DNA from 3 places in the Paenibacillus sp. EKM301P genome. Region 3 is predicted to be linked to each of the others. Evidence: riboswitches for the same ligand, from Rfam matches in the RefSeq annotation. Region 3 holds a riboswitch; each other region holds the start of a gene.

Region 1 (3,933 bases), on a different contig from region 3:
TTGCCTGGATTCACCCATGGTTGTCTGTCGTCGTAGAAATTGTTCTGGTTGCAACCACAATTGCTTCCAAAGGACTAAAGGACGCAGGGATGGCCGTATACCGAGCGTTGCAGGCGAATGACCTGACTGTGGCACGTCGGGAGCTAGGCATGATTGTCGGGAGGGATACGCAGCAGCTTGACGAGCCTGAAATTGTACGCGGTACCGTCGAAACAGTCGCTGAAAATATCGTGGACGCCATTATTTCCCCGCTTTTTTATGCCCTGATCGGGGGAGCTCCCTTGGCACTGGCATATCGAGCTGTAAATACGCTTGATTCGATGGTTGGCTACAAAAATGAAAAGTATCTGCATTTAGGCTGGGCCTCGGCACGTCTGGATGATGTAGCTAACTACATTCCGGCTCGCCTGACAGCAGTTATGCTTGTGATAGCGGCGTGGTTGTATCGGCTGGATGCTGCAAGAAGCTGGCGCACAGTCAAGCAGGATGCCCGTCTGCACCCAAGCCCGAACAGCGGCTTCCCCGAATCAGCAGTGGCAGGTGCCTTGGGGATTCGTCTCGGTGGCTATAACGTGTATCACGGCGTACGCTCCTTTCGGGCATATATGGGCGAAGAGATACGACCACTGGAGTCGAAGGATATCCGGCATACAATCCGGCTGATGTTCGCCGTATCCACTATGTTTGTAGGGTTGTGTTTGTTGGGAGTTGCGGGGTGTTTTGCCTTGGGATGGATGCGGTGAGGAGTGACATTATTTTGAAACAAAATACAGAAGGGAAAAGAGTGCGAGAACGTGCACTAAGTCCGAACCCACAACAGGATAGTGAGCCGAATGATGCTAAAGAAGGTCTGCAATGGGACATGGAGCTCGTGCTAGTTCGTCATGGCACAACCTTATGGAATAAGGAACGTCGATATCTGGGACATGCCGATTTGAGTTTGCTGTCTGGAGCAGAGCAGGAATTAAAGCCTTTACGGGAAAAATTGCAGGGCCAGTCCTTTGCTCAAATCTATTGCAGTGACTTGATGCGATGTCGCCAGACCTTGCAGATCATTTTGCCGGAGTCAGCAAAGACGTCTGAACGTTTCCTGTCTGCTATGCCTCCTATCATGGAACCACGTCTGCGAGAACTTCACTTTGGCGAGTGGGATGGAAAAACGTATGACATGCTTAAGGATGTGGCGTTGTATCGCGCTTGGATTGATGAGCCGCAACGAATCACCCCGCCTGGAGGAGAGTCTTGGGTCCATTTTGTGAATCGTCTGCGCGAATTCCGTGACTCTCTGTTTGCGTGGCGCATTGCTTTGAAGGTTCAGCCAATAGAGTCGAATGCTGCACCGCCCTCTGTTTTGGTTGTCACGCATGGTGGAGTAATTCGCCAATTGGTTTGTATGCTGATACCAGGTCATGATTTTTGGAGTCTGAATCCAAAACCGGGAGAAGCGATTAGGCTTCAGTTAAGGCTGGCAGGACTGCACAATTGTATAGCAAAATTGCTTTTTCACTAGGGTAGTTGTGGCGAATCAAGCAGCTGTTTGGGTTGTAAGCTAACTCTTTTTAACCTATAATCATCAAGTAAAAGAACGGCTTGACTACACTACATCAAATATCCAGCAGACGAGGTCGGCGCCGTGTGAGGGAACTTGCTTTTCTTCATTGCGCTGTTAAAAGGGAAGTCGGTGTGAGTCCGACGCGGTCCCGCCACTGTAAATGGAAACATGCTCATTAGCCCTGTTACATGTGCCGCCAAGCATGTGAAAGAATATCAGGGCATGCCTCTTCCATAAGTCAGGATACCTGCCCGTCCGCCTGTCACCATAATCCTTCGAGGAAAGGATGACGTGTTCGCAGTGACTGTCCATGCGGAAAGAAGCTGCCCGCCTGCGCACGATCTGTGCTAACGTGACCCCTGTATCCTGATATGAGGATGCGGGGGTTTTTGATAGGAAAAGAAGGCTGGAATGAGGAAAATATCGGATGATGTTCAAGTAACGCTCTTAACGATTTTTGTATGAAGGGGTGCAAATCATGGCAGGCAAAAAAATAAAGGTATGGACAACAGGTCTATTGGCGCTGATATTGGCAGTTGTGCTGAGTGCATGTGGCGCGAATGGAAAAAATGTAGAAAATAAAGAGGGCCAAGCTTCTTCACAGCAGCCGGGACAGACCGTAACCGCACAAGAGCCTCCGGGCAAAACGGTTTACCCGCTAACGGTTAAGGATGCAACAGGACAGGAATTTACATTTAAAAAGGCACCGGACAAGATCGTTTCCGTCTCCCCGGCAGAAACCGAGGCGTTGTTCGCTATCGGATTGGATAAGGAAATTGTTGGTGTATCCGACTACTCTGATTACCCGGAGGCAGCTACGAAAAAGCCTAAAGTGGGCGGTATTATGAAACCGAACGAAGAGGCGATCATTGCTGCGAACCCTGATGTCGTTTTTGCAGGAATTTCACTTAGTGAACAGGCTACGACTAAGCTACGTGACATGGGAATTATGATTTTTAAAACGGAACCGAAGACCGTTGAAGATGTCATAGCTAACATCGAATTGTATGGGAAAATCACCGATCATCAGAAAGAAGCGAGAGCGGTGACCGACAAGATGAGAGCAGATGTAGCGGAAGTGAAAGAAGGAGTTAAAAATATCGGCAAAGGGCAGAAGCTACGGGTATACGTCGAATTTTCACCAGGCTGGACAGTGGGTAAAGGCGAGTTTATGGACGAACTGATCACATTGGCGGGCGGCGAAAACGTGGGTGCCACGCAGAAGGGCTGGTACCAAATCAGTGAGGAAAATATTATAGCTGCCAACCCTGACGTGATTTTATACAGCAAAAGTGTGAAGGATGACAAAACAGGCCAGTCCCTCGGCGATATCATAAAAGCTCGTAGTGGATGGGATCAAATATCGGCTGTTCGTAACAATCGTGTATTTGCCGTGGATGATAATTTGATTAGCCGTCCAGGTCCACGCGTAACAGAAGGGCTCAAGGAAGTAGCCAAGGGCGTGTACCCTGAAATTTTCAAATGAATCGTAGACTGATCGGTTTTGGGGGGACTGGTCTTGTCTTGCTGCTGCTGACGCTGCTGCTCTGTCTTGGCATCGGCTCGGTCAGTCTTCCGGTCAGCCAGATCACAGGTATTTTGATCAACCACCTACCGTGGTTAGGTGATACGTTTACACCGGATTGGAATACATCTGCAGAGCAGATTATTTTGAAGGTCAGACTGCCACGGGTGTTACTGGGAATGTTGGTTGGAGCAGCGCTGGCGCTGGCGGGAGCCGGATTTCAGGGTGTGCTGCGTAATCCTTTGGCTGATCCGTATACACTGGGAGTGTCTTCGGGAGCTTCGGTAGGAGCGGCAGTGCTGATTTATTGGGGGCTTCAATTTTCATTTGTGGGTATATGGACCCTTCCGCTAGTCGCATTTATAACCGGCATGCTGACGCTGTGGATGGTGTTGACGTTGGCGCGTGAAGGTGGGAAAATTCCGACCCAAAGCCTCATTTTATCAGGTGTGGTGATGCAATTTTTTGGGGGAGCCATTGTTTCTTTTCTGACAGCCATGTTGAAGGAAACAGTCAATGAAATATTGTACTGGACGTTGGGAAGTCTTAGTCTGCGAGGTTGGTCATATACGGGAATTCTTTTACCTTACGTGATCGTTGGGCTGGTGTTTCTATGGAACCGGGCACGGGTGCTGAATATTCTGGCTTTGGGTGAACGTCAAGCGGCTCATATGGGGGTTCATGTAGATGCGACGAAGCTATCTGTCCTGATCATATCTACCTTGCTGACAGCTGCCGCTGTCTCAGTATGCGGAGTCATTGGCTTTGTCGGACTCGTTGTACCACATATCATTCGTCTGGTGACAGGTCCTGATTACCGGATGATCGTTCCGTTGTCTGCACTGGGTGGAGCTAT
Region 2 (3,933 bases), 230 kb from region 3:
ATGGGCGTGGCCGAGCAGATTATAGAGTTGCTGCAATCCTCCAACGTTGCAGCACGGGGCTACAAGACGGTCAATGGACTCAAAAAGCGTGGCTTTACGCCAGCAGTACGGGACGAGGACGGAAGTTTGATCGGATTGACACGGGCTTTTGCCCCATATGATCTGAAGGGGAAGGAAGTACTGTTGCAACTGCATGGAGACCCGGCCCCCCGGTTGGTAGAGTGGCTGGATGAGCAAGGCGCAGTGACCCGCCAAGTACTTCCTTATAAGCATATCCCACCTGAAGAAGCAAAATTGCAGGCGCTACTAGATGATGTTATAAACCGTACGATTGATGCCGTTACGTTCACGAGTGGTCCGCAAATTCGATTTTTGGCCCAATATGCCAGAAAGCAAAATCGAATGGAGGATTTACTGGAAGCCTTTCGTGAAGATGTCATTGCTGTATCGGTAGGCAAGGTGACTGCACAATCCATTTTGGAAGAAGGGATTGAACGAGTCGTATTTCCAACTGAAGAGCGCATGGGTGCGATGATGGTGGAGCTGGGCAAATATTTCGAACATAGCGATTCGGTGCATGGCTGTGGTCTGAAGAGCGTGAACGGTCATTTGAAATGAGCTAGAACTGATAAATGCAGTAAGCTAAAAATGAACTTATATTTACTAATACAGAGTAAAATAGAGATAAGGGCCTACGAGGTCTTTATCTTTTTTTGTTGGACATGCATCGCAAAGTTTTTTGTTATAGCGAAAATATTTATCTAATATAATGAATAAGTTTCGATGCATGATATTGAGGACAGGAGCTGAGACATTTATGAATTCTATTTGTGTATTTGCAGGGTCCAGACCTGGACATTCATTGGTATATGTTGAGGCGGCAGGCAAGCTGGGTGAAGCTATGGCTCGCCAGCATATCCGTTTAATTTATGGTGGCTCCAGCAGAGGGCTGATGGGTAAGGTGGCGGATGGACTGTTGGCGGGTGACGGTCAGGTCACCGGCATTATGCCCACCCTGTTATTCGATGCAGAGATCATTCATCGGGGAGTTACCGAGTTTATTGAGGTAGCAAGCATGCATGAACGTAAAGCGGCGATGAGCGAGATGGCCGATGCGTTTATAGCCCTTCCGGGAGGCTTGGGAACCTTTGAGGAGCTGTTCGAGGTATTGTGCTGGGCGCAAATCGGTATACATCGCAAGCCCATTGGGCTGCTGAATGTGAATGGATATTTTGACCCGTTGGTAGAAATGGTACGTCATAGCGTGCAGGAAGGGTTTACCGGAGCTGATCATCCAGCGCTACTGAGTATATCTGCGGACCCGGATGAACTGCTGCATATGTTGAAAAATAAAGCAGATAACTTGAAATAAAGCTTTTTTCGTGCTTGCACAACTGATTGAGGCAAGGTTATGATAAGACCCATAATCAAATAGCGGACAGACAAGGTGCCTTTGCGGTTGAGCAAAGGGTAACAGGGAATCGGGTGCAAGTCCCGAGCGGTCCCGCCACTGTAAGGAAGAGGGTTCTTTTAAATGGTCACTCGTACAAAACGGGGAAGACGAGAGAATCCGTTGATGCCAAGCCAGGAGACCTACCTTGATCTGTATGCACCGTTAACCTTCGCGGAGAGGATGGGTGTACGAAATCAGGAAATCAGGCACACGTTGCTTTTTCCATGTTGGTTACAGGTTTGCGTGGATATGAACGTGCAGCAGCGTTTGAAGCGTAAACAAAACAGATGGAAAACAACGGCAGATAGGAGGAAGGCAAGAACTGTCTTCTTACGCTGTTTCGTCTGGTAAGAGAGATACGTACATAGGAACCCCATCCGGGCAGGATGGGTTTTTTTTGAGTTAAAGGATGCCACAAATTATTGAAATAGATAGTATAGCTGCCCTGAAAAGGATGATAGGAGGAGCACGATGAGCCCATTAGGAAAATTGCTGGTGATTGGATTTGGACCAGGAGATATGGAACATATCACAAAACGGGCGTTGGATGCGCTGGCCGAAAGTGAGGTCATTATCGGCTACAATACCTACGTTGATTTGATCCGTCCGTTGTTGAACGGACAGGAGATTGTACGCACAGGGATGACAGAAGAAGTGAGCCGTGCGCAGGAGGCGGTTCGCCAAGCAGAGATGGGTAAGAAGGTAGCCGTCATTTCTAGTGGAGATGCTGGGGTCTATGGCATGGCAGGGCTGGTGTACGAAGTGCTGATGCAAAAAGGCTGGCGTCGCGAGGACGGGGTTGAGGTAGAAGTTGTGCCGGGGATCTCGGCTATTCAATCCTGTGCTTCGTTGTTGGGAGCGCCGGTTATGCATGATGCTTGCACAATCAGTCTGAGTGATCATCTGACCCCGTGGGAAACGATCGTGAAGCGTGTAGAAGCTGCGGCTTCGGCTGATTTTGTGATTGCCTTATACAATCCGCGCAGTGGTCGACGTACCCGCCAGATTGTGGAGACGCAGTCCATTTTGCTCCGTTACCGTGATCCGCAAACTCCAGTTGGACTGGTGAAGAGTGCTTATCGTGAACGTCAGCAGGTTATTGTAACGACGCTGGAAGATATGCTTAACCATGATATCGGGATGCTGACGACCGTAATCATCGGCAATTCCTCGACGACAGTGTATGACGGGTTAATCGTGACTCCGCGCGGCTATCAGCGCAAATACACGCTGGACGCGACCGAGCAAGTGCTCAAACCGCATCAGCGGCTTCGCACGGAAGCGGAGCCGTGGTCGCTGGGCGCGCAAGAGGATCGCGCGCTGGATACACCGCAGGGAGGTGGAGCTCTGACTGCGTCTCCCGAGCCTTCCGCGAGCAGCGCTGCGGTTGCCACGCAGGCACGCCCGCAAGCGATGGCTACCGTGCAGGCTGCGCCCGCGAAGCCAACCGGAGCGGCTCCAGCATCGCTGGCAGCAGAGGCACTAAGCCGCCTAGCTGTCGGCGGCAAGCTGCCGGGCGAAGCCAATGCTCGCTGGAGCGGGCAAGCGCCTGCCGCCCAGAGCGCCGTCGGAACAGCAACGGTGGCTACGACTGGGAAGGCGTCAGGCGGCTTTGGCAAGCCTGCGCTGTTTGAGGTGGGGGTTTCCCCTGGCGTGGGAAACAAGAAGTTCACTGCTCGGCAGATGGCATTGCTCGCCGAGGTAGCGGGTGATGATGGCGAGCTGGAATACACGCCAGATCATCAGATCGTGCTGCGCGTGCCGTGCGCAGACCCCGAGGAACTGGTCGGACGGCTTCGGGATGAACGATTCATTGTCATGCCGATCGGCGATGTGTTTAAGGTGAAGGCCTGCGACTTCTGCAATATGGAGAAAGATGATGCGGTGCCTGTGGCTGAGCATCTACAGGTTGTACTTGGCGGATTACAGGCACCCAAGGAAACGAGTATTGCTTTGAATGGATGCGGCATGGCTTGCTATGGAGCGGTGCTGGAGGATATCGGCATCGTCTATCGCAAGGGAGGATACGATCTTTTCCTTGGTGGCAAAAAATTTGGCCGAAATGCTCATGCCGCTCAGCCCGTAGCGGAAGGGATTCCGGGTGATCAGATTACGGATATCGTGGAGAACATTATCGCTGAATATAAGGAAAAAGGGCATCCGAACGAGCGTTTTCATAAATTCTTCAAACGTGTAGGCATCGTTGCCGGTTTCCGGCATGAAGATGCACCAGCAACAGTAGAAGTGAACGCAGTTTGTGGTGATTAAGTGGGTTGGTAGGCTTGATGAACAGGATACAAGCACATATATAAAATAGGGCGTCATGTAGGCTATCCCTATCAATGAGGAGGAAAACACAGCAGTGGATGCAATATTGTTGGTTGGACATGGAAGTCGGGACCCAGAGGGTAATCAGGAACTACTGGAATTTGCGCAAGCGGTGGCAGATCGGGCGCCAGGTACGTGTGTAGAAACCTGTT
Region 3 (3,933 bases):
CATTTTCAGCTTCCCCCTTAACGCAAACGCAGCCTTGGATCTATCACCGTCTGGACCACATCCACCAAACACTGAACACCTACAATTAAAAACGCGGCAAACATAACATATCCCTGAATCACCGGGTAATCCCGCTGCGTAATTGCATCTATAAAATACTTTCCTAACCCTGGCCATGAAAAAATGGTTTCTACGATGACGTTACCTGCCAGCATAAATGATAGATTCGTACCTAATAGCGTGATCATAGGCAGAACGGCATGTTTAAATATCTCAAAAAAGAGAATATGCATACGTGAAAAACCGCGAGCTCTCGCTGCCTTCACAAAATTCCGGTCACTCAGCTCCAGCATCTGAGCACGCAATACACGGGCTTGCACCGTTCCCAATCCTGCACCAAGCGTCAGCGCTGGGAGCACTAAATGTGTCCAGTCCTCCCTTCCCATGGATGGGAGCCAGCCCAAGCGAACGGAAAATAGATAGATCAGCAGAAACCCAAGCCAAAAAGAAGGAATTGACGATCCCAGCAAAGCGAACAGCCTGCCCAGACGATCTAGTGGACCGCTGACTTTTAGCGAGGCAGCCAGTCCCATCCCAAGCGTAAGCACCGCCATGACGGCAAAGCCCGCCAAAGCTAGCTCCACCGTAGCGGGCAGTCTGCTCCATAGTTCGTTTAGCACTGACTCCTTGGACACATACGAGGTTCCCCAATGTCCTGTGAACACATCCCTCAGCCAGTTCACATATTGAATATGAAGCGGCTCATTCAAGCCCAGTTCGTTTCGCAGCGCGGTTAGCGCCTCCCCAGAAGCAGGAACATTATGCGCGGTGAGCAAAATGAGAGCAGGGTCACCAGGGGCCAGCCTCATCAGTACAAAAGTCAGCGTAGATACAACGAATACAATGATGGGCAGCTGCGCCACACGTTCCAATATAAAACGAATCATAGGATACGTTGCTCGTTATTCCGCAATATCAGATTGCGCTGTAATGTAGTAATACTCGATCGGATGCGGTGTAAAGCCCTTTACTCCTTTTTTCACACCAAACACATTGTCAGGGTGCACAATGAACGACTGCGGTAAATCTGTATTGATGATATCCAGCGCTTGCAGTGTTACCGCATTACGCTGTGCGGTATCCTTCGCCAACTTCAGGCTGTGAAGAATATTCTCCAGCGGTTTGGAAGCATAACGGCTTACATTCGCTTCACTTGTAGAGGAGTAGAACATGTCCATAAAATACTGCGGCTCCCCTGTATGGGCCGTGAGCATGCTGTACATAGCAAAATCCCAATCATTTTTGGTCAATGCCTCGTCGATATTTTCCACCTTGCGAATCTTGACCTGGATCCCCTCATTCAGCAATTGGCTCTGAATCACCTCAGCCATGACGGATAGCTCCGGACGCTGTGGGAAGGTCAGCAGCGTAACCTCGAATGGCTTGCCCTGCTTGGTCCACGTACCTTGGGCATCCTTCTGCCAGCCATCCTTCGTCAACAACTGCTCCGCCGTTCCGTCCAATGCTTTACGCTCAGTCTTACCGAAGGGAAGAATGCTCGGAAACGGGCTGCTTGCTTCCGTACCGAAGCCTCTCATGACGGCGCTCACAATGGACGCGCGCGGAATCAGACTGTCCACCACCTTACGGTTGGTTGCATCCTTGAACACAGGTGATTCCATGTTGTACACAATCATATGGGTGCGCAAGGATGGAGCCGACAGCACTTGTAGCTTGTCGTTCTTTTTTAATACCTCTGCGTTATCTACCGGAATATCCGTCGCTACATCCACCTCACCAGATTGCAACGCCATCAGGCGCGAATTACCGTCCGTAATGAATTTCATCGTCGCTTCGGCCAATCGCGCCTTTTCGCCCCAGTATCCGTCATAACGCTCGACGACCAAGGATTGATCCTTGTTGAAGGCTTTGATTTTAAAAGCACCTGTCATTGCAGGGTAGCTTTGCTCATCTTTCATGGATGCCACATCCAGTACAATCGTTGACGGATCAGCCAAATTGGATACCAGCGCTGCATTCGGCTGGTTTGTCGTAATTTTCAGCGTCAGCGGACCAGTTACATCAATGGACTTCACATCCAGTAAATCCTTCGCCAGATGGCTTTTCTCGATTGAGCGCAGCAAAGATGCTTTTACACTTACTGCATCCATGCTCTTTCCATTATGAAACGTGACCTTATCCTGCAAGCTGAACGACCACACGTTAGGGCTGTCATGTTTCCATTCCTTGGCTAGCCAAGCTACAGGTTCCAGTTTTTCATTCAAACGAATGAGTGTCTCACCGGCACCGGAACGCATCACGTCCCAGCTATTATCTCCATGCGGATCGACGCCGGACGGTTTCCACGTATACGCCATCACCAGCTTTTTATCTGCTTGAGTCTGTTGTGCAGACGTGTTCTCACCCTTGCCCGAGTTATCCTCCGTCTTCGTGGCTGCGCCACATCCCGAAAGAGTCATAACTGCCATCAGCAGCAGCAATCCTGTACATATGAACCATGAACGCCTATTACGATTGCCTATCATCCCACATTTCCCCCTCTATCTTGTAAAATCGTATAAACCTAACACAAAACGCGAAAAAGCATTCCCGACCACCTGATCAGCAGTCAGAAATGCTTTCATTATAAAATGTCAAAACTCACCTCAAAGCCAGCTCCAAAAACATAGAAGGGATCAGATCGGTTTCAGACATTCCGTATGCAGCACGCCTAACCACCTCCCCAGCATCCCGTGGGTCTGACAGTGATGTCAAAACAGGCAGGTCTCCTGACTCCAAGCGTATCTTTCAGGCCTTCCCGGTTCCTCACAGTTCCAGTGGCTTGTTCTGAAAGCTCCAGCAGTACCCTGCTGATGCCTGTATACAGTGGCGGGTCCGTGTCGGAATCTACCGAACTTCCCTTTTAAGTGAACACGCTCAACAACTATCTACATCGTCTCTACGAAACTTCGTATATAGAGTTGTCCGGCTCACACCTGTTTTCTTCCTTTATTCCTTTTTATTACGATTTAGGATTATCTTATTTTGTTGCTACTGGCTTGTCAACAAATGTTGCGTAATAATTTAAATTTGAATGATATAGTGTGAATCAAGGCCAAGGCTATTCATTGCTTGCGCGCAATTGAAGGTATGTCTTAACGTTGCGTGCACACAATTCACGTGTTAAAATTAGGTATAGAGATAACCACCGTATCCGTATACTAAAAAGAGCCTTCGCCGCTCCAACGGCAAAGACTCTTAGGACTTGAAAGGCTGTGGATCACCACCACGGCGCGCTGCATAACTGAATGTTAATGCGAACGAAACCCACCGTTAGGGGCCAACCTAATTACGCGGTGGGTTTTCGCTTGTTCCGAAATTTCCGACGCAGCCAGCGATAAAGCTTACGAATACTAAACACCAGGCTTAGTAACGTAACCATCCAACGCAGCACATCATAGCACGACACAAGGTTGACCATCGGCTTCACCCCCTTTCGGGAAGCTGCGCCGTGATCCGAAAACATCCACCACTATCCAAAGTCCTTAAGGTAGATTATACCATGCCTCTTCCTACCACTCTAGCAAATTCCTCTAGTAGATAAACCAACCTAAAAGTGCAACTGGAAAACGCACCAAACTAAGCTCCCCATTTCATCCCGCAGCTTTATCTATATGTCCCCGGACGGCAAGGGGGTATATTATTTAGGCAGCACCTCCCTGAAAAATCAGGAGGAAGGGCGCGGCGTGTACTATTATGACTTCACTTCGAAAATCCAAACCCCGATCTTCATACAGAAAGAGGGTTTTATCAATAATTTCATGCTGCTTAATAAATAACTAGTTCTGGATAACCCCATGCCAAACAGCCGGAAAAGAGGCTACGCCCTCTCTCCGGCTGTTTTTGTTTATTTCCTATTCATCAAACCTTCTG

What was found. Region 3 has a riboswitch for cobalamin ahead of HFD99_RS10450 (ABC transporter substrate-binding protein). Riboswitches for the same ligand answer to the same signal wherever they lie in the genome.
Region 1: another riboswitch for cobalamin. It lies ahead of HFD99_RS06430 (ABC transporter substrate-binding protein); the one in region 3 lies ahead of HFD99_RS10450 (ABC transporter substrate-binding protein).
Region 2: another riboswitch for cobalamin. It lies ahead of cobJ (precorrin-3B C(17)-methyltransferase); the one in region 3 lies ahead of HFD99_RS10450 (ABC transporter substrate-binding protein).

The regions. Positions count from the first base shown of each region.
Region 1 is NZ_JAALFM010000002.1:213,411-217,343, reverse strand. It holds gene cbiB (adenosylcobinamide-phosphate synthase CbiB) at 1-743, shown strand, start outside; gene HFD99_RS06435 (histidine phosphatase family protein) at 758-1,510, shown strand; cobalamin riboswitch at 1,606-1,821, shown strand; gene HFD99_RS06430 (ABC transporter substrate-binding protein) at 2,031-3,038, shown strand; gene HFD99_RS06425 (FecCD family ABC transporter permease) at 3,035-3,933, shown strand, end outside.
Region 2 is NZ_JAALFM010000003.1:266,416-270,348, reverse strand. It holds gene HFD99_RS09430 (uroporphyrinogen-III synthase) at 1-618, shown strand, start outside; gene HFD99_RS09425 (LOG family protein) at 818-1,372, shown strand; cobalamin riboswitch at 1,430-1,615, shown strand; gene cobJ (precorrin-3B C(17)-methyltransferase) at 1,925-3,721, shown strand; gene HFD99_RS09415 (sirohydrochlorin chelatase) at 3,816-3,933, shown strand, end outside.
Region 3 is NZ_JAALFM010000003.1:497,375-501,307, forward strand. It holds gene nikC (nickel transporter permease) at 1-3, opposite strand, end outside; gene nikB (nickel ABC transporter permease) at 18-947, opposite strand; gene HFD99_RS10450 (ABC transporter substrate-binding protein) at 963-2,546, opposite strand; cobalamin riboswitch at 2,763-2,967, opposite strand; gene HFD99_RS25930 (hypothetical protein) at 3,350-3,481, opposite strand; gene HFD99_RS10455 (nucleobase:cation symporter-2 family protein) at 3,922-3,933, opposite strand, start outside.